One region of the Pseudomonas sp. AK-TSAG1-1 genome, then DNA from elsewhere that is predicted to be linked to it. Evidence: predicted binding sites of a transcription regulator. Region 1 holds the regulator's gene; each other region holds the start of a gene.

Region 1 (5,848 bases):
AGTGCTGCAGGCGCTGCTGGCCGAACACGTGCCGGTGCGCGACATCCGCAGCATCGCCGAGGCCATCGCCAACAACGCCGCCAAGAGTCAAGATACCGCCGCCTTGGTGGCCGCAGTCCGCGTCGGCGTATCCCGCGCCATCGTCCAAAGCATTGTAGGCACTGACTCCGAGCTGCCTGTGATCACCCTGGAACCAAGGTTGGAACAAATATTGCTCAATAGTCTGCAGAAGGCAGGACAAGGCTCGGAAGAGGGCGTTCTGCTGGAGCCAAGCATGGCCGAGAAGCTGCAGCGTTCGCTCATCGAAGCGGCGCAGCGCCAGGAAATGCAAGGTCAACCGGTGATCCTGTTGGTAGCAGGCCCGATACGCGCGATGCTTTCGCGTTTCGGCCGCCTCGCCGTCCCGGGGCTGCACGTGCTGGCCTACCAGGAAATTCCGGACAACAAGCAAGTGACCATCGTTGCGACAGTAGGGCCCAACGGCTGAGGTAGTGGTTTATGCAAGTTAAGCGTTTTTTCGCCGCCGATATGCGTCAGGCCATGAAGCTGGTTCGTGATGAGCTGGGCGCTGATGCCGCCATCATTGGCAACCGCCGCATTGCCGGCGGCGTCGAGCTGACGGCGGCGCTGGATTACAAATTGTCGGCGCTGGCGCCACGGGTTCCGAACATGGAACTTGAGGACGAGCTGCGCAAGACCCAGTCGCGCATCGTTACCGCCCAGGCCGAGCTGAGCCTGCGTGGCGAAGCCGACGGCAACATCAATCGCCAGTTGTTCGCCGGGCTGCCGTTGACGGCCGGTCTGCCGCTGACCGCTGCCGAGCCGTTGAGCGAACCGACTTACGCCGCCCCGGCGCGCCCGGCCCCGGCGCCTGCGCAGTCCTCCGGCGGGATTGACCCGCGTGCACTGGATTCGATGCGTTTTGAATTGAACAGCCTGCGCGAGCTGATGGAAGTGCAGCTCGGCACCCTGGCCTGGAATCAACTGCAAGGCAGCCGTCCGGCGCAAGCCAACCTGTATCGCCGTCTGCAACGTATCGGTCTGTCCGGCCCGTTGTCGCGCGACCTGCTGGCAATGATCACCGACATCGAAGAGCCTCGTCAGGCCTGGCGCATGCTGCTCGCACATCTGGCGCGGATGATTGCCGTACCGGAAGTCGAGCCGCTGGAAGAGGGTGGGGTGATTGCCATGGTCGGCCCGGCCGGCATGGGCAAGACCACCACCCTGGCCAAGCTCGCCGCGCGCTACGTGCTCAAGTACGGCGCGCAGAATGTCGCGCTGGTCAGCATGGACAGCTTCCGCATCGGCGCTCAGGAACAACTCAAGACCCTGGGCCGGATTCTCAACGTGCCGGTGACGCACGTTGATCCGGGCCAGTCGCTGGTTCAAGCGCTGGATCCACTGCTGCGCAAGCGCGTGGTGCTGATCGATACCGCCGGCCTGCAGGCCAGCGATCCGGCCCTGCGCATGCAGCTCGAAAGCCTGGCCGGTCGCGGCATCCGTTCAAAAAATTATCTGGTCCTGGCAACCACCAGCCAGAAACAGGTTCTAACCGCCGCTTATCACAGTTACAAGCGTTGCGGGCTTGCCGGGTGCATCCTGACTAAACTGGATGAGACAGCAAGCCTGGGCGAAGTGTTGAGCCTGGCAATCAGTCATGAACTGCCGGTCGCGTACCTGACCGATGGCCCACGGATTCCGGATGATCTGCATCTGCCGCGCCGCCATCAACTGGTCAGCCGCGCCGTCAGCGTGCAAATGCAGGAAGAACCCAGCGAAGAAGCCATGGCTGACATGTTCGCTGATATCTACCACAGCCCGACCAAGCAGGTTGGCTGAGGTAATGAACCGTTTTTGTACCTACATCGATGGTCTGCCATGCATTGTTCCGGTTGAGAACGCGCAGCCAGTAATGTGGCCTCCGTCTATGCAAGACAAGGTAAAGAAATAACATGGGCAGCATGCATCCCGTACAGGTGATCGCGGTGACCGGCGGCAAAGGTGGCGTCGGCAAGACTAACGTGTCAGTGAACTTGTCTCTGGCGTTGGCAGAGCTTGGCCGTCGGGTCATGCTGCTGGACGCCGACCTGGGGCTGGCGAACGTCGACGTTCTGCTGGGACTGACTCCCAAACGTACCCTGGCCGACGTGATCGAAGGTCGCTGCGAGCTGCGCGACGTGCTGTTGCAAGGTCCCGGCGGGATCCGCATCGTGCCGGCCGCCTCCGGCACCCAGAGCATGGTTCACCTGAGTCCGGCGCAACATGCCGGTCTGATTCAGGCCTTCAGCGACATCGGCGACAACCTCGATGTGCTGGTGATCGACACCGCTGCAGGCATTGGTGACTCGGTAGTCAGCTTTGTCCGCGCAGCCCAGGAAGTGTTGCTGGTGGTCTGCGACGAGCCGACTTCGATCACCGATGCCTACGCGTTGATCAAACTGCTCAATCGCGACTACGGCATGAACCGCTTCCGCGTCCTCGCCAACATGGCGCAGAGCCCGCAGGAAGGGCGCAACCTGTTCGCCAAGTTGACCAAGGTCACGGATCGCTTCCTCGATGTCGCCTTACAATACGTCGGCGCGGTGCCGTACGACGAAAGCGTGCGCAAGGCAGTGCAGAAGCAGCGAGCGGTCTATGAAGCCTTTCCGCGTTCCAAGTGCGCGCTGGCGTTCAAGGCGATCGCGCAGAAGGTCGATACCTGGCCGCTGCCTGCCAACCCGCGCGGTCACCTTGAGTTTTTCGTCGAGCGCCTCGTGCAGCAAACGGCAGGGCCTGTGTTATGACCGCCAGCGGTATGAATTACTACAAGAAGTCGGCACGTGACGCGCAGTACGAGTTGATCGAGCGTTACGCGCCACTGGTCAAGCGCATTGCCTATCACCTGCTGGCGCGCTTGCCGGCGAGTGTGCAGGTCGAAGATCTGATTCAGGCCGGGATGATCGGCCTGCTCGAAGTCTCGACCAAATATGACGCCAGCAAGGGCGCCAGTTTCGAAACGTACGCGGGCATTCGAATCCGCGGTGCGATGCTCGATGAAGTGCGCAAAGGTGATTGGGCGCCACGCTCGGTTCACCGCAACACCCGTATGGTCAGTGACGCAATTCGGGCAATTGAAGCTAAAACCGGCCGTGATGCTAAAGATCACGAGGTTGCGGCCGAACTCCAATTGAGTCTCGACGATTACTACGGGATTTTGAATGACACGCTGGGCAGCCGGCTGTTCAGTTTCGACGACCTGTTGCAGGACGGCGAACACGAAGGGCTGCACGAGGATGGCGCCAGTGCTCATCTTGAGCCGTCACGCGATCTGGAAGATGAACGCTTCCAGGCCGCGCTGGCGGACGCGATTGCCAATTTGCCGGAGCGTGAGCGACTGGTGTTGGCGCTGTACTACGACGAAGAGCTGAACCTCAAGGAGATCGGTGAAGTCCTTGGCGTCAGTGAATCGCGGGTCAGCCAGTTACACAGCCAGTGCGCGGCCCGCTTGCGGGGGCGTTTGGGGGAGTGGCGAGCGCGCTGAAGGCAGTGTGGGGACACTGCGAACGAGGCTGGTGCGGTGATGAACGGCACCGGTCTTGCTCTGTTGTGCTCCAGACAGTCATCGAGTGCTTTGCCGGATTGATTGAAATGGCGCGTCCAGGTGCTGGGCGCGTTTAAGACTGCTTGGAGGTCGAATTGGACAAGAACATGAAAATCCTCATCGTTGATGACTTCTCAACGATGCGGCGGATCATCAAGAACCTGCTGCGTGATCTGGGGTTCACCAACACCGTCGAGGCCGACGATGGCACGACTGCCATTCCGGTGCTCAACAGCGGAAGCATCGACTTTCTGGTAACGGACTGGAACATGCCGGGCATGACCGGTATCGACCTGCTGCGCCACGTGCGTGCCGATGAAAAACTCAAGCACCTGCCCGTGCTGATGGTGACTGCAGAAGCCAAGCGCGAGCAGATCATCGAGGCCGCTCAGGCCGGTGTGAACGGCTACGTGGTCAAACCTTTCACGGCTCAGGCGCTGAAAGAAAAAATCGAGAAGATTTTCGAACGCATCGGCTGATGAACGCGCGGGGGAGCTATGGAGCATAACGAATCTTCACAGGGCGATTTCGAATCGACCCTGAAAAAACACGCGGTCGAACTGGTCGAGAGCCTTGAAAAAGGCAGGTTCGGCGACGCTGTGCAACTGATCCATGAGCTCAATCAGACCCGTGACCGCGGCCTGTATCAGGAAGTGGGCAAGCTCACACGCGAACTGCACAGTGCGATCGTCAACTTCCAGATCGATCCGCACATGCCGCAGGCCGAGGAAGTGTCGCAAATCACCGACGCCACCGAACGCCTGGGCTATGTGGTCAAGCTGACCGAAGCCGCGGCCAACCGCACCATGGATCTGGTGGAAAGCGCCACCCCGGTCGTCAATGGCCTGGCTGAGGAAGCCCAGGCCCTGAGCACCGACTGGGGCCGTTTCATGCGCCGTGAGGTCGGGGCCGAAGAGTTCCGCGAGCTGGCGCGCCGGGTCGACGGTTTTCTGTCGCGCAGCAGCACGGGCAACCGTGCGGTGTCGAGCAACCTTAACGACATCCTGCTGGCTCAGGATTACCAGGACCTTACCGGTCAGGTGATCAAGCGCGTGACCCAACTGGTCACCGAAGTCGAAAGCAATTTGCTCAAACTCGTCCTCATGGCCAGTCAGGTGGACCGCTTTGCGGGCATCGAACACGACCGCGCCGCGATGCTTGCAGAAAAAGATCCACAAAAACATCTCTCGCAGGGTGAAGGTCCGCAGATTCATGCCGATAAACGAGAAGACGTTGTGTCCGGTCAGGACGATGTGGACGATTTGTTATCCAGCCTTGGATTCTAGAGTTTTGGAATTTTAGGTTTTTTGGGTTTTTAGACCTGTAGGAGCACCCCATTAATGAGCTTCGGCGCCGATGAAGAGATCCTTCAGGATTTCCTGGTTGAGGCCGGCGAGATTCTTGAGCAACTGTCCGAACAACTGGTCGAGCTGGAAAGCCGTCCGGATGACGCAGATCTGCTCAACGCAATTTTTCGCGGTTTCCACACTGTAAAAGGGGGCGCCGGCTTCCTTCAGCTCAACGAGCTGGTGGAGTGCTGTCACATCGCCGAAAACGTGTTCGACATCCTGCGCAAGGGTGAGCGTCGCGTTGATGCAGAACTGATGGACGTTGTCCTCGAAGCACTGGACGCGGTGAACAGCATGTTCAGCGAAGTCCGTGAACGTGCACCGATCACGGCGGCCACCCCGGAACTGCTGGCCGCGCTGGCACGTCTGGCCGAGCCGCAATCGGCCGACGAAGCTCCGGCTTCGCCGGTGGCCGAGATGATCGAAGAGCTGGTCGTCGAAGGCGATTCGAGCGATTCGGGCGACATCACCGATAACGAATTTGAACAGCTGCTGGATTCGCTGAACGCCGTCAAGGCTGAAGCCGAAGCCCCGGCCGCTGCTGCACCTGCGCAAACTGCCAATGAGGCAGCCAGCGATGAAATCACTGACGCTGAATTCGAGTCGTTGCTCGATCAGTTGCACGGCAAAGGCCAGTTCGCGGCGGACGCCGTTGCACCGACGGCGGCTGCTCCTGCGGCTCCGGCTGCGGGCGACAGCTCCGACATCACCGACGACGAATTCGAAGCGCTACTCGACCAGTTGCACGGCAAGGGCAACTTTGCCGTTGAAGCACTCGAGTCGGCGATCGCCTCGGCACCGGCTGCACCTGCCGCTCCGGTGGCCGCTGCGGCCGGTAGCGACTTGATCAGCGATCACGAGTTCGAATCGCTGCTCGACGAGTTGCACGGCAAAGGCAAGTTCACCGACGTCGGCGCTG
Region 2 (5,848 bases), 1.3 Mb from region 1:
GCGAATCACCGCCAGCACCGAGTCGATCGATGCCACCTGATGCGCCAACTCACCGACCGCGCCAGCCGCCACGCCAATCTCATCGGACATGCTTTCGATATGACGGATCGAGCCACCGACCACTTCCCGCGCCTGCAGCGCTTCGTCCCGTGCGGTTTGTGAGGCAAGTGCGGCGTTGCCGGCGTTCTGTGCGATCTCCTGCACGGTCAGGCCCATTTCATGCACCGCCGTGGCGACCATATCGGTCATTTCCTGCTGACGGCCGGAACGCTCGGCGGTGTTTTCCACCACTCTGGCCACTTGGCCGACAGCGGTGCGCAGACGTTCGCTGGTGGTCAGCACCTCACCGATCATCCCGCGCTGGCTGTCGAGGAATCGGTTAAAGCCCCGGGCCAGATCGCCCAGCTCATCGGCGCGGCTGGAATCTAACCGATGGGTCAAATCTCCACCGCCGCTACCGATTGCTACCAGCGCGGCTGTTACCTGACGAATCGGCCGCACCAAACCTTGCGCCAGCCACACCACCAAGGCGAGGCACACCAGCGCCACCGCCAGACCGATGCCGCCACTCATCCACATCGCTTTGCGGGCTTCGGCATAGATCTGCGACTGCGGCACTTCGGCCACCAGGGTCCAGCCAAGATCGCGCAACGGCAGGCTGAAGACGAGGAAGTCTTCGCCGTCCCTTTGGAAGCTGCTGTTCACGGCAACTTTTTGACCCAAGACGTTTTGCGCAGCGCTGGCGCCGATCTGCTCGCTCAAGGTGCGCTTGCCGCTGTATTGCGCTTCAGGATGAACCTGGATCAAACCGTCAGAACGCACGAGATAGACCTTGCCGCGCTCACCGAAGCTGAAGTTGTGGATCAGCTCCGACAGCTCTTTCATGCTCAGGCCAAGCCCTGCCACGCCGACCACTTTGCCCGCCTGCTCGACCTTCAGATCGATGAACAGCGCCAATTCTCCGGTAGCACCGTCGTTGTCGATATTCAGGGTGCGGGGCTGGTTGCTGTCGAGGAAGGAATAGAACCAGGCATCGGCCGGCTTGGCGCGGCTGAGAGTGCGGTCCAGGCCTTTTTCGGTGACGTAGTGATTGGATTCGGCGCCGATGATCAATGCGGTGAAGGCTTTATGTTCGGCGCGGATACCTTCCAGATACTGCGCGAAGGCCGCCGTTTTTCCGCTGTCTTCACCCGAGGCCAGCCAGTCGCGCACCATCGTGTTGCTGGCGATGTCCTTGGCGGCGGTCAGTGGCTGAACGAGGATGCGTTCGATGTCATTGCGCGTCGCTTCGATGCTCGACGGCAGCGCTTGTTCGACCAGATAGCTCTGGGCGAGGCGGTTGACCACCAGGGTATAAATGCCAACCACGATCAGGATGCTGAACAGCAGGGCGGTGCCCATGCTGAGAATCAGCTGCCATTGAATACTGCGTCGCCACAACTGCATGGAGCACCCCCAAAGAATAAGTGGCCGAAACAATGCAACAGCCGTGCCGATTGTATACAACTCAATCGACAATCTATTCTTTGGTTGTGCGCAACCCCATCAACCCTGATTGATGGTCTTGGCGATGGTTTCGACCGTGGCGCTGACTTGCTCTTGGTAACGGTCGAGTTCTTCCTGGTGCTGCTTCTTCATTTCGATCTGCTGCGAGCACAGATTCATGGCTGCCAGCACCAGCAAGCGGTCACCGATCAGCGTCGGGTATTTGCGTTTGGTGTCGGCCAGTGCGGCCTTGAGCATCAGTGCGGCGTCCAGCAGGGTCTGTTCTTCCCCGGCCGGTGCCTTGATCGAATAGTCCTCCCCGAGAATGGAGATGACTTTTACCCCTGCGGTGCCGTGGTTCATGCGCTGACAGGACCTGCGTTGACGCGATCAACCAGGGCCTGGATGCGCGCTGCGGTGGCGCCGTGCTTCTCTTCCTGTTCCATCAGGCTCAGTTGCAGGCTTTCGTTTTCATCCTTGGCCTGGGCCAGTTCCGTGGACAGGGTCTGGTTGGTTTGCGTGAGGGTCTGGTTCTGTTGCACCAGGTCGCTGACGAGCTGTTCCAATTGGCTGAGGGATGCTTCCAACATTTTGATCTTCCAGGCGTTTTTCAAAGGGCGCGTACGATAAAGAAAAGTCACTGCGGATGCCAGGGTTAAACCGGCGCAAGGCCTTGATTTTCCTGGCGGCCGACCGTTCTTGCGAGTTTTAAAGACTGCGATCTGCCGATCTGGTTCCTGCACTTCGTCGCCCAGGCCCTTATGCGACAAATACGCACACTGCCTCAAGACTTTAGTCGTATGACCGATAAGTCATCCATACAGCAGTCTCAGCCCGCATGGATGCGGCCCTTTTTGGTATCACGCCATGTCCCTTCGCAATATGAATATCGCCCCCCGGGCGTTCACCGGTTTCGCCCTGATCGGCGGCCTGATGCTGATCCTCGGCGTGTTCGCCTTGAACCAGATGAGCAAAATCCGCGGCGCTGCCGAGAACATCACCACCAGCAGTGTGCCGAGCATCAAGAACCTCGACGAGTTCACGCAACTGACCCTGCGCCTGCGGGTGCTGTCGTACCGTTTGCTGGTCAACCGTGAAGCGGACGTGCAGCAGAAAACCGTCGAGCTGCTGGAGATGCGCAACCAGCAGATCCGCGCCGCCCAAACCGCCTATGAGCCGCTGATCGTCAGCCCGCAGGAGCGCGCCGCGTACGATCAGTACGTGCAGTTGCTCGGCCAGTACCGCCAGATCGAAGACCGGATGAAAAGCCTGTCGCGCAACAATCAGGTGGACGAGTTGCGCAACCTGCTGAACACCCAGTTGCTCGACAACTCCGAGGCGATGAACAGCGTGCTCAACCGCCTGATGCAAATCAATGGCCAGCAGATCAGCGAAACCAACCAACAGGCCGCCGAGCAATACTCCTCGGCATTCAATCTGGTGGTCACCCTGCTGGTCGTCGCCACTGGCCTGACGTTCCTGTTCGCCTGGCTGCTGACCCTCAGCATCACCAAGCCGATCTCGAAAGCGCTGGACGCGGCGGAAACCATTGCCGAAGGCAACCTGACCCAGCCGATCCACGTTGACGGCACCGACGAAGCCGGGCGCCTGCTGGCGGCCATGGCCAAGATGCAATCGAAACTGCGCGACACCCTGCAGCGCATCTCCGGCTCCGCCACCCAGCTGGCTTCCGCTGCCGAAGAGCTGAACAGCGTCACCGACGAAAGCGCCCGTGGCCTGACCCAGCAGAACAACGAAATCGAACAGGCCGCCACCGCCGTCAACGAAATGACCAGTGCCGTGGAAGAAGTCGCACGCAATGCGGTAAGCACTTCGGAAGCCTCGAAGAACGCCACCACTTCGGCGGGCGACGGCCGTGACCTGGTACAGGAAACCGTCAGCGCCATCGAACGCATGAGCGCCGATGTGCAGAGCACTGCGACCCTGATCGGTGATCTGGCGAACGAATCCCGTGACATCGGCAAGGTGCTAGACGTGATTCGCGGCCTGGCCGATCAGACCAACCTGCTGGCCCTCAACGCAGCGATCGAAGCGGCACGTGCCGGTGAAGCCGGGCGCGGTTTTGCCGTGGTGGCGGACGAAGTCCGTGCCCTGGCACACCGCACCCAGCAGTCGACCAGCGAAATCGAGCGGATGATCGGCAGCATCCAGAGCGGCACCGAACACGCCGTGGATTCGATGCGCAACAGCACCGAGCGCGCCGAATCGACGCTGAACATCGCCCGTGGCGCCGGTCTGTCGCTGGACACCATCAACACCGCGATCGTTGAAATCAACGAGCGCAACCTGGTGATCGCCAGCGCTGCCGAAGAGCAGGCACAAGTGGCCCGCGAAGTGGATCGCAACCTGGTGAACATTCGCGACCTGTCGGTGCAGTCGGCCACCGGCGCGAATCAGACCAGTGCGGCGAGCAACGAGCTGTCGCGCCTGGCGCTGGATCTGAACAATATGGTTGGGCGGTTCAGCCTTTGATCTAAAAGCAAGATCAAGAGCGCCCCCTCACCCCAACCCTCTCCCCCTAAAGGGGGCGAGGGGGAAAGGGAGCAGATCTTCGTGCTTTTCAAAACCTGAGTTCGACTCGCTATTTCAGGTCGATGTAACTCGAGAGAGCCACTCGGTCAGTCCCCTCTCCCCCCGGGAGAGGGCCAGGGTGAGGGCAGCGATCTCAAGCCGAACCCAAATCTGCGTCCCCCACTGAAAAACCTTTTTGACAGCATCACATTTCAACAGGTTAGAATCGCTGGCACGCAGACTGCATGGTCAGTTTGTGCCCGTCTTTACGCTTCTGGAGTACTGCCTTTGAATGCGACGACCATCAACAGCCTGTTCTTGATCGGCGCGTTGCTGGTAGGTGCGAGCATTCTTGTCAGCTCACTTTCTTCCCGTCTCGGCATCCCCATTCTGGTGATCATTCTCGCGGTTGGCATGACCGCCGGGGTCGATGGCGGCGGGATCATTTTCGATAACTATCCCACGGCCTACCTGGTCGGCAACCTCGCACTCGCAGTGATCCTGCTCGACGGTGGCTTGCGCACCCGGGTCTCGAGTTTCCGCGTGGCCTTGTGGCCGGCGCTGTCGCTGGCGACGGTCGGGGTGCTGATCACCACCGGGCTGACCGGCATGGCCGCTGCGTGGCTGCTCGACCTGAACCTGATCCAGGGCCTGCTGATCGGCGCTATCGTCGGCTCCACCGACGCCGCAGCAGTGTTCTCGCTGCTCGGCGGCAAAGGCCTCAACGAACGGGTGACCGCCAGCCTGGAAATCGAGTCCGGCAGCAACGACCCGATGGCGGTGTTCCTCACCGTGACCCTGATCGACATGCTCGCCAGCGGCCAGACCGGCCTGCACTGGAGCCTGTTGACCCACCTGATCCGCGAGTTCGGCATCGGCGGCGTGATCGGTCTGGGCGGCGGCTGGCTGATGCTGCAACTGGTCAACCGGATCAACCTTGCCACCGGCCTCTATCCGATTCTGGTGATCGCCGGCGGCCTGGTGGTGTTCGCCCTGACCAATGCCCTGCACGGCAGCGGCTTCCTCGCCGTTTACCTGTGCGGTCTGGTGATCGGCAACCGTCCGGTGCGCAGTCGTCACGGCATCCTGCACATGCTCGACGGCATGGCGTGGCTGGCACAGATCGGCATGTTCCTCGTGCTGGGGCTGCTGGTCACCCCGCATGACCTGCTGCCGATCGCCCTGCCCGCCCTCGGCCTGGCACTGTGGATGATTCTGTTCGCCCGGCCGCTGTCGGTGATTGTCGGCCTGCTGCCGTTCAAGGCATTCCATGGCCGCGAGAAGGCGTTTATTTCCTGGGTCGGATTGCGCGGCGCGGTGCCGATCATTCTGGCGGTGTTCCCGCTGATGGCCGGGCTGCCGAATGCGCAGCTGTACTTCAACCTTGCGTTCTTCATCGTGCTGGTGTCGCTGTTGGTGCAGGGCACGAGCCTGCCATGGGTCGCCAGACTGTTGAAGGTAACGGTGCCGCCAGAGCCGGCGCCGATCTCCCGTTCCGCGCTGGAAGTGCACATCACCAGTGAGTGGGAACTGTTCGTCTACAAGCTCGGCGCGGAGAAATGGTGCATCGGTTCGCCCCTGCGTGAACTGAAAATGCCCGAAGGCACGCGCATCGCCGCCCTGTTTCGCGGTCAGCAACTGCTCCATCCGTCGGGTAGTACGGTGCTGGAAGTCGATGATTTGCTGTGTGTTATCGGCCATGAACACAACCTGCCGGCCCTCGGCAAACTGTTCAGCCAGGCGCCGCAACGCGGTCTGGATCTGCGCTTCTTCGGCGACTTCGTACTCGAAGGAGACGCCCAGCTTAAAGCGGTTGCAGCGCTTTACGGGT
Region 3 (5,848 bases), 2.0 Mb from region 1:
GCCCGGACGCCGTCCGGTCGCTGATGGCCAGCGAAGCGTCGCTGGCCGTCACCTACGACCCCCATTGGCTGGCGTTGTGGACTCAGCGTTTTGGCGATCCACTGCTGGATGCCGAGACGTTCCGGCTCAATAGCGACAACACGCTGGCCGAAATCGGCAACAAACCGCATTCGGTGGAGGAAGTCGAAGGCCAGTACATGGGGCTGCTGCGCTTCACGCCCGCAGGTTGGGCAGAGGTCGTGCGGCTGCGGGGCGAATTAACCTCGGACCAGTGCGACAAGATGCACATGACCAATACCCTGCAGCGTGTCATCGACGCCGGTCGAGTCGCGATCGAGGCCGTTGCCTATTCAGGAGAATGGGGAGAGGTCGACTCCAGCGAAGACCTCTCCGCGTACCAGTAACCGGCACGCCGCATCAGCGGAAACGATCAACCTCGGAGCGCAGATCGGCGGCCAGCTTCTCCAGTTCCTTGGCGGTGACCGCCAGATTGGAAACCACTTCGCGCTGCTCACTGTTGGCCAGTGCGATGCTCTGCAAATTACTGCTGAGCAACGTCGCCGTGCTGCTCTGCTCCTGCGTCGCCGTAGTGATCGCCGCAAACTGCTGCCCTGCCGAACGGCTCTGCTCATCAATCCGCGCCAGCGCCGAGGCCACGTTGGCATTGCGCGACAGGCCTTCCTGCATCAGCAGATTGCCCTGCTCCATGGTGCTGATGGCGTTGCCGGTTTCCTGCTGGATGCTGTGGATCATCCCGGAGATTTCGTCGGTCGCCTGACGGGTACGCGACGCCAGGTTGCGCACCTCGTCAGCCACCACGGCAAAACCACGGCCCTGCTCACCGGCGCGGGCCGCTTCAATGGCCGCATTGAGGGCCAGCAGGTTGGTCTGTTCGGCAATCGAGGTGATCACACTGACGATGCCGCCGATTTCCTGGGAACGCTGACCGAGGGTGTTGATCACGCTAGCGGTGGTGTTCAGCGCACCAGCGATTTGCTCCAGCGAGGAAGAGGCTTCTTCCATCGAGGTGCGCCCGATCTGGGTCTGCTGGGCATTTTCCTGCGCCAGACGCTGGGTGTTGCCCATGTTGTCGGCGATGTTCAGCGAGGTGGCGCTGAACTCTTCCACCGCACCGGCCATGCTGGTGATCTCGCCCGACTGCTGCTCCATGCCCTCGTACGCGCCACCGGACAACCCGGACAGCGCCTGGGCACGGCTGTTGACCTCTTCCGAGGAGCGGCGAATATGCTCGACCATGGTCGACAGCGCCTGGCTCATCTGGTTGAACGCGCGGGACAACTGGCCGATTTCGTCGTTGCTCGACACATTCAGGCGCACGCTCAGTTCGCCGGCGCCCAAGGCTTCGGCCTGACGTACCAGATCGCCCAGCGGTTGCAGCTTGCTACGCAGCAGCCACATCGCCGCGCCCACCGCGATCAGCATCGCCAGCAGACTGCCGATGGCCAGTTGCGTGCCGACACTCCAGGTCACGGCGCGAATCTCGGATTTCGGCATGCTAGCCACCACCGACCACGGCCCGCCGTCGAACGGTACGGCGATGCTGTAGAAGTCTTCGGCGGTGTCGCTCCAGAACTCGCCTTTACCCGGTTTCCTGGCCAGACCGTTGATCACCGGCACTGCCTGATCCGGTGCCTGCACACCCGCTGGCGCAACCAGCCATTTGTTTTGCTCATCCAACAGCGCCAGCGAGCCGCTCTGACCGATGCGGAAACGCTTGAGGTTGTCGAACTGGGCGTTCTGCGCATCGGTGTAGTCGAAACCGACGAACAACACCGCAATCACCTTGCCGCTGCCGTCGCGCACCGGGGTGTATTGGGTCATGTAGGAACGATCGAACAGCAAGGCGCGACCGACATAGCCCTGTCCCGCCATCAACTTCGCATAGGCCGGGTGCGCATGGTCGAGCAAGGTGCCGATGGCGCGCGTGCCATCCTGTTTGGTCAGCGAGGTGCTGACCCGCACGAAGTCTTCGCCGCTGCGCACAAACAGCGTGGCGACACCGGCGGTCATTTGCTTGAACTCGTCGACTTCCTTGAAGTTGTTGTTCAGCACTTCGCTGCCCAGATGCAGGCCCGGCGTCTGGGTACCGGCAACCGTCACCGGCTCATCCGCGTGAATGCTCAGGCCCGCGCTGAAGCGTTTCTCGAACAATCCGCTCAGGCGCTGCGTACTTTCGCGCAGCGTGCCGTGGAAGGTACTCAACTGATCGGCCAGCAGCCGCGCCTCACTGGCGAGGTGTTCTTCACGGGTGGCGAGGTTGGCGGTATCCAGCGAACGCAGGGCGAACACCGTACTGCCACTGATGACGATCGCAAGGATCACAGCGAGCGCGAGGCCCAGCTGCGAGGCGATCCGGGCGCGAGGTTGAGACATGGACAGCTCCTGGCCGAGCCACCGGATCCTCCCTGATCGCAGCATCTGCTCGGAAATTTTCTAATATGGGGGGTGAAATCGTGGAAACCGGCACGACGGTCCCACCTGCTCATTTTCGGCGGTAAAAGCGAATACTTGAGTAAACAGCGGGGTTATGGCGCAAGGCCGGCATTGTGGCGGCTCGAACGTTTCAGCTCAAGCGCTCGACCACCGGCAGCGCCATCGCGCGCACTTCGCCTTGCAGGAAGTCGCTGAGGCGGCGCAAACGCTCACCTCCCGGCCGGGTCTTCGGCCACACCAGGTAATAATTCAGCCCGCTGGCGACGGCGGTCGGCCACGGCAGGCTCAAGCGCCCTTGCGCCACATCCTCGGCAACCATCAGCAGATCGCCCATCGACACACCGTAACCGCGCGCCGCCGCGATCATCCCCAGTTCAAGGGTATCGAACACCTGTCCGCCCTTGAGCGAGACCTGATCGGACAGCCCCATGTGCTCCAGCCAACTGCGCCAGTCACGCCGATCCGGGGTCGGGTGCAGCAACTCGGTGGCGGCCAGGCGCGCGACATCCCAGGGTTGATCGTTCAGCAGGTTCGGTGCACCGACCGGAATCAGCTCTTCGGGAAACAGCAGGCTGGCCTCCCAATCCGGCGGGAAATGCCCGTCACTGAGCAGCACCGCGCAGTCGAAAGGCTCGTTGTTGAAGTCGACCGAGTCCACGTCCATCCAGGCACTGGTCAGTTGCACCTCGTTGCCCGGTTGCAGATGACGGAAGCGGCTGAGCCGCGCCAGCAGCCAGCGCATGGTCAGGGTCGACGGTGCTTTCATGCGCAGGATGTCGTCTTCGGCGCGCAAGGTGTTGCAGGCGCGCTCAAGCGCAGCAAAGCCGTCGCGAATCCCCGGCAACAGCATCCGGGCGGACTCGGTGAGTTGCAGGTTGCGTCCGCTGCGATGAAACAGCTTGCAGGCAAAATGCTCTTCAAGCGTACGAATGTGCCGACTCACCGCGCTCTGGGTGATCGACAGTTCCTCAGCGGCGCGGGTGAACGAACTGTGCCGCGCTGCCGCTTCGAATGCGCGCAGGGCATACAAGGGAGGAAGACGACGAGACATATACCAAGCTCCAGTAGCGGGATGCAGCCAACCTGGCAGAATCCGTTCATGATGAGTTTTAATCATGCCACCCATCCTTTTTATCCCTTTGTGCAAACGCTGCCAAGCGCCGAGAATCGACGGTCCCCTGTTCCCTCTTTCAATGAGTGGTGATGACCATGCAGCATCCTGTGCGTACCGAACTCTGGGCCATCCTGCGGCTGGCGGGGCCGTTGATTGCTTCACAGTTGGCGCACATGCTGATGGTGCTGACCGACACCTTGATGATGGCGCGATTGAGCCCTGAAGCGTTGGCCGGTGGCGGGCTAGGGGCTGCGAGCTATTCGTTCGTGTCGATTTTCTGCATCGGCGTGATCGCGGCGGTCGGCACCCTGGTGGCGATTCGCAAGGGGGCCGGCGACATTATCGGCGCCGCACGCCTGACTCAGGCCGGGTTGTGGCTGGCGTGGCTGATGGCGCTCGGCGCTGCGCTGCTGCTGTGGAACCTCAAACCGGTGTTGCTGCTGTTCGGCCAGACCGAAACCAACGTCAACGCCGCCGGGCAGTTCCTGATTGCCCTGCCGTTCGCCCTGCCCGGCTACCTGAGCTTCATGGCCCTGCGCGGCTTCACCAGCGCGATTGGTCGGGCGACGCCGGTGATGGTCATCAGCCTTGGCGGCACCGTCGCCAACTTCCTGCTGAATTACGCGCTGATCACCGGCATGTTCGGCCTGCCGAAATTGGGCCTGACGGGCATCGGCCTGGTCACGGCGATTGTCGCCAACTGCATGGCGCTGGCGCTGGCCTGGCACATCCGTCGGCATCCGGCCTACGACGCTTATCCGTTGCGCGCGGGCCTGTCGCGGCCGAATCGCCAGTACCTCAAAGAGCTGTGGCGTCTCGGTCTGCCAATCGGCGGCACCTATGCAGTAGAAGTCGGCTTGTTCGCCTTCGCCGCGCTGTGCATGGGCACCATGGGCAGCACGCAACTGGGCGCACACCAGATCGCCCTGCAGATCGTTTCGGTGGCGTTCATGGTGCCGGCGGGGATGTCCTACGCGATCACCATGCGCGTTGGCCAGCATTACGGCGCCGGGCAACTGGGCGATGCGCGGATGTCCGGGCGGGTCGGCATCGTATTCGGCGCGGTAGTGATGTTGGGTTTTGCAATGGTGTTCTGGTTGCTGCCGAACCAGTTGGTCGGCCTGTTTCTGGACCATGACGACCCGGCGTTTGCCGAGGTGATTCGTCTGGCCGTGAGCCTGCTGGCCGTGGCGGCGTGGTTCGAGTTGTTTGACGGCACGCAGACCATCGCCATGGGTTGCATTCGCGGGCTCAAGGATGCCAAGACCACGTTCCTGGTCGGCCTTGGTTGCTATTGGCTGATCGGCGCGCCAGCGGCGTGGTGGATGGCGTTCCACTTGAACTGGGGGCCGACCGGCGTGTGGTGGGGGCTGGCGCTGGGCCTGGCGTGTGCGGCGGTGAGCCTGACGCTGGCGTTTGAATGGAAGATGAAGCGGATGATTCGGCTGGAGCCGGCGCCATCAAATCAATACACCGTCGCCCAGCCTGACTGAGTACCCTTGTAGGAGTGAGCCTGCTCGCGATGGCGGTGTATCAGACCAATCATCATTGCCTGACACACCGCCATCGCGAGCAGGCTCACTCCTACAAGGGATAGGTGTTTAGCTGACGATTTCCAGGGCTGGTTGCTGGCTTGAGCCGAACGTCAGGTACTCCACCAACTCCGCCAACGGCAACGGCCGGCTGATCAGATAGCCCTGCACCTGATCACAGCCAAAGCCGCGCAGTAGTTCCAGTTGCTCCGGCGTCTCGACCCCTTCCGCCACCACTTCCAGGTGCAGGTTGTGCGCGAGGTTGATCATCGCGTGCACCAGTTTGCGGTTCTCTTCGCGCTGTTCCATGCCACCAACGAAGCTCTTGTCGATCTTCAGCAAGGTGATCGGCAGGCTGTTGAGGTGCACGAACGATGAAAACCCGGTGCCGAAGTCGTCCAGCGAGAAACGCACGCCGAGGCGGCCGAGGGCGTCCATGGTCTGCTTGACCAGATCGCTGCGGCGCATCACGGCGGTCTCGGTCAGCTCGAACTCCAGCCACTGCGCCTCGACCCCTCGCTCAGCGATCAACCGGCTCAATGTCGGTAACAGCTGACTGTCCTGAAACTGGCGGAACGACAGGTTGATCGCCATGTGCAGCGCTGGCAGGCCTCGCTCGCGCAAGGCCTGCATGTCACGCAGGGCCCGGGAAATCACCCAGTAACCCAGTGGCACGATCAACCCGCTCTGTTCGGCCAGCGGCACGAATTCGCTCGGCGGCAGCAGACCCCGCTCGCCATGACGCCAG
Region 4 (5,848 bases), 1.6 Mb from region 1:
GTTCGGTGCTGTTCATCGCTTGATTGATTCGATCGGAAGGATTGGCATTGACCGTGGTCGGGTAGGGGTCTTTGCCACCGCTGCGTCCGATGGGAATGGGCTGGACGTCGCGGTTGAGAACGATCACGCCATTGCCTTCGGCCTGAACGTTGAAACTGATGAATGTGCTGGCTGCTGATCCGATCAGCAGAAGGCAGGTCAGGCCTTTATTGAAGTTCCCCACGGCGGCAATTCCTTCTTCAGTGGGCTGGCTCTTGTCAGCGTTGGGAAGGAGAGAGCGAAAGCTGTGCCGGTTTTGAGTTGTTGTTGATTTTCAACGGGTTGGCGATGAGCCGTGTGGCGCTGATACACAAGCTGTTTCAGCGCTGAAACAGTCAGGCAGGCAACCACCCGGTCAATGTCGGCGCAAAGCTCTGGAACAAGGGTTTGCCGGGGACTGTTTCACGCGCGTAACAGATATTCTGACAAAACGATGAAGGCCATTGAAATGGCTGCTTTGCGCTGGAGTGGGTGTTTCAGGAATGGACACTTGTGCTCCGAAAGGGGCTGTTCGCCGGGTCAATCAGCCAATAAATCAGCGACCGCCTCGAAAGCCTGCGCGCGGCGCTCATCCCAGTTGCCCTGAATGATCTGCAGCGTTTGCCCATGCTGTTCAAGCCAGTCGCGGGTGGCTTGAAAGAACGCCATGCGCTCGCTGAGTTGCGGTTGGCAACGCTGGCCATCGTCGGTCCAGTCGATCTGCTCCGGCGACAACACCAGGTGCAGGTCGTAATGCCGCGCCAGCAGTTCGGGTTCCAGCCATGCCGGGCAGGCGCCAAACAGGGTCTGGCTCCAGAGGATATTGCTCAGCAGGTGGGTGTCGAGAATCAGTAGTTCGGGGCGCTGCGCCCGGGCCTGATCTTCCCACTGCAACTGCCCTCGGGCGATGTCGGGGATGTCGTTGAGGCAGGTATCGCGCGGATTCTGTTCGATGAACCAGCGCACGTATTCATCCACCCGCAAACCACCAAAGTGTGCCTGAAGGCCGGCCGCCAGCCAGCTCTTGCCCGTGGACTCCGGGCCGGTCAGGACCACGACCTTCATGGCTGCAACGCCGGATCGGCGCGCCATTCACGCCAGCCTTGCACCGCAATCAGGGTGAACAGGGCATACAGCGCGGCGGTGAGGTAAAGCCCCTTATAAAGAAACAGACCGACGAAAATCACGTCCAGCACGAACCACAGCGCCCAGCATTGCAGGCGCTTCTGCGCCATCCACAATTGCGCGACGAGGCTGAACGCCGTCAGTGCGGCATCGAGCCACGGCTGTGCGGCGTCGGTCCAGTGCGCCATGGCCGCGCCGAGCAGCAGACTGCCGAGGGCGCCCGCGCTCAGGCCGAGCAGGATCGAGCGCCGGTCCAGACGCGTGACGTCGCGCCCGTCGTGCATTGTTCCGGCACGGGTCCATTGCCACCAGCCGTAAACTTGCAGTGCGGCGTAGATCACTTGCAGCAACATGTCCGAATACAGCTTCACGTCATAGAAGATCCAGCTGTACAGCAACACCATGACCAGGCCGATCGGCCAGCACCACGGATTCTGTTTGACCGTCAGCCAGACGGCGATCACGCCGAGGGCGGCGGCAAACAGTTCAAGCCCGGACATGTGGCTTCCTTGGAGGGAGTTGAGGAGGGAGCGGATTGTACCCAAAAACCTGTGGGAACGAGCCTGTTACCGATTTTGACGGAACCGATTAACCTGTGGGAGCGAGCCTGCTCGCGAAAGCGGTGTATCAGTCACCTGATTCACTGACTGACACGACGCCTTCGCGAGCAGGCTCGCTCCCACAGGTTACGGTTTAGACACGGAACTGACGCAACAACTGGTTCAACTGCTCACTCAACTGCCCAAGCTTGACGCTCGCTGCACTCGACTGTTCCGCCGCCAGCGCCGTGCTGTGGGACAGGCCGGCCGCCTGGGTGACGTTCTGGTTGATGTCCTCGACCACATGCGCCTGTTGCAGCGTGGCGCTGGCAATCGAGGCGTTCAGGCCGTTGAGATTGCGCAGCGCCTGGCCGATGGCATTCAGGCTGGCGCCCGCGAGGCCGGCCTGTTCGATGGTCAGTTGCGAAGCCTTGCTGCTGTCGCCGATGACCTTCACCGCCGCTTCGGAGTGATTCTGCAGGCGTTCGATCATGGCCTGGATTTCCGCCGTCGACTTTTGCGTGCGCTGTGCCAACAGGCGAACCTCGTCGGCCACCACCGCAAAACCCCGACCCTGTTCACCGGCGCGCGCCGCTTCGATGGCTGCGTTGAGCGCCAGCAGGTTGGTTTGCTCGGCAATCGAACGAATCACTTCCAGCACACTGCCGATCTGCGTGCTTTCCGCCGCCAGCGTGCGAATCACTTCGACCGCCTGATCAATGGTTCCGGACAACTTGTCGATCTGTTGCAGGCTGCCGTCGATGTTGATCTGGCCCTGTTGCGCCTGAGCTTCGGCGTCGCGCATTTCAGCGGCGGCGTGCTCGGCATTCTTCGCTACATCCTGCACGCCGTAGGTCACTTCATTGATCGCGGTCGCCACCAGCTCCATCTGCTGCGATTGCTGCTGGCTGCGTTGCTGGGCCTGGGTGGCATCGTTGCCCAGTTCGCTGGACGACTGGCCCAGTGCGCTGGCCGAGACCTGCAAGTCACCGATGACCCGGCGCAATTTGGCGGTAAAGGCATTGAAGTGATGGGCCAGTTGCGTGACTTCGTCCTGGCCGTGAGTGTCGAGGCTGCGGGTCAGGTCGCTTTCGCCGCTGGCGATGTTGGCCATGGCGTTCACGGTTTCCTGCAGCGGGCGCACGATACTGCGGGCAATCAAAATCACCAGCAGGGCCATGATCACGGCAATCGCCAGACCGATCACCGTCGCCTTGATCACCTGGCCGCGAAACTCGCTCTGCACATCATCGATATAGACGCCGGACCCGAGCACCCAGCCCCACGGTTCGAACAGTTTGACGTAGGAGGTCTTCGCCACCGGCTCGCTGGCGCCGGGCTTGGGCCAACGGTAATCGACCATGCCTGCGCCCTGGCTTTTGGCGATCGCAACCATTTCGTTGAACACCGCGAAACCGTCCGGATCGCGGATCGCCGAGAGGTTCTGGCCCTCAAGCTTGGGATTGGTCGGGTGCATGACCATCACGGGCGTGAGGTCGTTGATCCAGAAGTAGTCGCTCTGGTCGTAGCGCAGGCCACGGATGGCGGTCAGCGCCTGCTTCTGCGCGGCGTCGCGGGTGAGGGTGCCGGTGGTTTCCAGGTCGTGGTAGTAGGTCAGCAGGCCGCTGGCGGTCTGCACCACATGCTGGGTTTTCTGCGCCTTGGCGTGGTACAGGTCATCGTGGATCTGCTTGAGCATCAACACACCCAAGGTCAACAGCATGACCACGGCCACAACCAAGATGAGCCACAAGCGTCGGCTGATCGACACACTGCGCAAGCTGTTCATAACGCTGTCACTCCGATTTCTTTTTCTTGTAATAAATCAACGCCAGCATCCAACCACGTTTCGGTGGTCGGGCATACGCGACCCAAGTCGTATAACGCCGCAGCACTATTAAGGCTTGTCTGTTAGGATTTCGGCCCCGCGCATGAAAACCTGAATCCAAGTTGATATTTCACGGAATTTTGACCGTTTCGTGTGGATCCTGTGCGCGCGGAATCGGTACAGCAACAAACAGCTACGCTGAACGCAGTGAACGTTAGAAAAATATTATCGGGGCATGCCGGCGTGCATCGCTCTTTGGGGGATTGATGGATCTTTGGACCGCCTTGCAGGCACTGATTCTTGGAGTTGTAGAGGGGCTGACGGAGTTTTTGCCCATTTCCAGTACCGGACACCAGATCATTGTTGCCGACCTGCTCGACTTCGGCGGCGAACGGGCCATGGCGTTCAACATCATCATCCAGCTCGGCGCGATCCTGGCGGTGGTCTGGGAATTTCGTCGCAAGATTCTCGACGTGGTGATGGGCTTGCCGACCCAGCCGAGTGCGCGGCGCTTCACTGCCAATCTGCTGATCGCCTTTCTGCCGGCAGTGGTGTTGGGGGTGATATTTGCCGATCTGATCCACCAATACCTGTTCAACCCGATCACCGTTGCGACCGCGCTGGTAATCGGCGGGGTGATCATGTTGTGGGCCGAACGCCGGCAGCATGAGGTACATGCCGAAACCGTGGACGAGATCACCTGGAAGGACGCGCTGAAAGTCGGGTTCGCCCAGTGCCTGGCGATGATTCCTGGCACCTCGCGCTCCGGCTCGACGATCATCGGTGGTCTGCTGTTCGGCCTGTCGCGCAAGACTGCGACCGAGTTCTCGTTCTTCCTGGCCATGCCGACCATGGTCGGTGCGGCGGTGTATTCCGGTTACAAATATCGTCATCTGTTCGTGCCGGCAGACTTCCCGGTGTTCGCCATCGGTTTCATCACCGCGTTCATCTTCGCGATGATCGCCGTGCGCGGTCTGCTCAAGTTCATTGCCAGCCACAGCTACGCAGCGTTCGCCTGGTACCGGATTGTCTTCGGACTGGTGATTCTGGCGACCTGGCAGTTCGGCTGGGTGGACTGGTCGGCGGCCAAGGCATGAGTGATTCACGCGCGCGTCGCCCGGACGGACGCCCGTCCGGTGGCGGCATTCAGCATTTGAAACTGAAACTGGCGGTGTTGCTGATCGTCTGCGCATTGCCGGCATTCGGCTCGCTGTCGATGTGGCTGCGCGGGATCTCGCTGGTGCCACTGACCGCCTACGGTGTGGTCAGCGTCTTGACGTTCTTCATGTACTGGGCGGACAAGCGCAAGGCGCGCGCCGATGCCTGGCGCACCCCGGAGAACATCCTGCACGCACTGGAACTGGCGGGCGGCTGGCCCGGCGCGTTGATTGCCCAACAGGTGTTCCGTCACAAGACGCGCAAGGTGTCATTTCAGATGCTGTTCTGGGCGATCGTGGCATTGCACCAGGTGTTCTGGATCGATCAGCTGTTTATCGGCTCGAACCTGCTTTCACTGTTCTAAAGCACCACAAATCCCCTGCAGGAGTGAGCCTGCTCGCGATAGCGGTGTATCAGTCGACATCTCTTTGACAGATACGACGCCATCGCGAGCACGCTCACTCCTACAGAGATGGTGTCAAAGCAGTAATCCAACCTGGGTTTTCTTCGGCAGCTTGCTCACCACCAACTGATGCGATCGCGTCAGCAATCCTTGCAGCTCCTCGGCGCCCAGCGGGTAGGGCGGATGCATGATGATCCACTGCGCCCGCGCCAGATAAGGCGCCGGTTGAATGCCCGGGCGATCGCAATGGCCGAGAAACAGATCCTTGTCGACCTTGAATGCCAACGAATCCCCGCGCAGCCCCTGCAAGGCGAACATCTTGTTGCCGGCGATCGAAAACACCCGCACGCCCCCCCATTTGTAATCCTCCTGCGCGCCCGGCAAGGCCAGGCAGAAGGCGGCGACATCCGCTTCGTTCATTTTTCCCTTGGTCATAACAGTCGCTCCCCACACGCATTGAACGATTCGACCAGATGGTCGATCCACGCCCGCACCGCTGGCATCACCCCGCGCCGATGCGGATACACCGCCTGCAACCAGCCGCCAGGCAACGACCACTCGGGCAGCAATTGCACCAGCGCGCCACTTTCGAGATCGGCTTCGCAATACATCATCGGCAGCAGGGTAAAGCCCTGGCCGGCCAGCACACAGGCCTTGCGTACGATGAAGTCATCGATGCCCAGCCGCGCTTCCATGTTCAGTTCGACACTGTTGCCCTGTTGATCGAGCAAGCGTACGTGCACCATACGGTCGGCTTCCAGCGCGCCGAGCACCGGC

What was found. Region 1 encodes FliA, which starts transcription of late flagellar genes. Its sites were predicted from a motif close to CTAAAGTTTNNNNNNNNNNNGCCGNTAA; they were not measured.
Region 2: a site for FliA is predicted at 2,269-2,296, ahead of AC1UK9_RS02450 (methyl-accepting chemotaxis protein). Genes of this name have one in related genera too.
Region 3: a site for FliA is predicted at 2,507-2,534, ahead of AC1UK9_RS27505 (methyl-accepting chemotaxis protein). Genes of this name have one in related genera too.
Region 4: a site for FliA is predicted at 3,599-3,626, ahead of AC1UK9_RS14955 (methyl-accepting chemotaxis protein). Genes of this name have one in related genera too.

Annotation. Positions count from the first base shown of each region.
Region 1 covers NZ_CM165965.1:1,800,489-1,806,336, forward strand. Annotated here, with positions in the region: gene flhA (flagellar biosynthesis protein FlhA) at 1-487, shown strand, start outside; gene flhF (flagellar biosynthesis GTPase FlhF) at 499-1,839, shown strand; gene fleN (flagellar synthesis regulator FleN) at 1,953-2,783, shown strand; gene fliA (RNA polymerase sigma factor FliA) at 2,780-3,520, shown strand; gene AC1UK9_RS08245 (chemotaxis response regulator CheY) at 3,688-4,059, shown strand; gene AC1UK9_RS08250 (protein phosphatase CheZ) at 4,078-4,866, shown strand; gene AC1UK9_RS08255 (chemotaxis protein CheA) at 4,921-5,848, shown strand, end outside.
Region 2 covers NZ_CM165965.1:548,320-554,167, reverse strand. Annotated here, with positions in the region: gene AC1UK9_RS02465 (methyl-accepting chemotaxis protein) at 1-1,446, opposite strand, end outside; gene AC1UK9_RS02460 (cell division protein ZapA) at 1,546-1,848, opposite strand; gene AC1UK9_RS02455 (hypothetical protein) at 1,845-2,075, opposite strand; gene AC1UK9_RS02450 (methyl-accepting chemotaxis protein) at 2,353-3,978, shown strand; gene AC1UK9_RS02445 (potassium/proton antiporter) at 4,306-5,848, shown strand, end outside.
Region 3 covers NZ_CM165965.1:6,047,367-6,053,214, forward strand. Annotated here, with positions in the region: gene AC1UK9_RS27500 (phosphocholine cytidylyltransferase family protein) at 1-404, shown strand, start outside; gene AC1UK9_RS27505 (methyl-accepting chemotaxis protein) at 418-2,394, opposite strand; gene AC1UK9_RS27510 (LysR substrate-binding domain-containing protein) at 2,585-3,505, opposite strand; gene AC1UK9_RS27515 (NorM family multidrug efflux MATE transporter) at 3,664-5,061, shown strand; gene AC1UK9_RS27520 (putative bifunctional diguanylate cyclase/phosphodiesterase) at 5,170-5,848, opposite strand, start outside.
Region 4 covers NZ_CM165965.1:3,383,078-3,388,925, reverse strand. Annotated here, with positions in the region: gene AC1UK9_RS14970 (hypothetical protein) at 1-223, opposite strand, end outside; gene AC1UK9_RS14965 (AAA family ATPase) at 559-1,083, opposite strand; gene pnuC (nicotinamide riboside transporter PnuC) at 1,080-1,643, opposite strand; gene AC1UK9_RS14955 (methyl-accepting chemotaxis protein) at 1,837-3,471, opposite strand; gene AC1UK9_RS14950 (undecaprenyl-diphosphate phosphatase) at 3,777-4,607, shown strand; gene AC1UK9_RS14945 (DUF1294 domain-containing protein) at 4,604-5,032, shown strand; gene AC1UK9_RS14940 (MmcQ/YjbR family DNA-binding protein) at 5,147-5,506, opposite strand; gene AC1UK9_RS14935 (LysR substrate-binding domain-containing protein) at 5,503-5,848, opposite strand, start outside.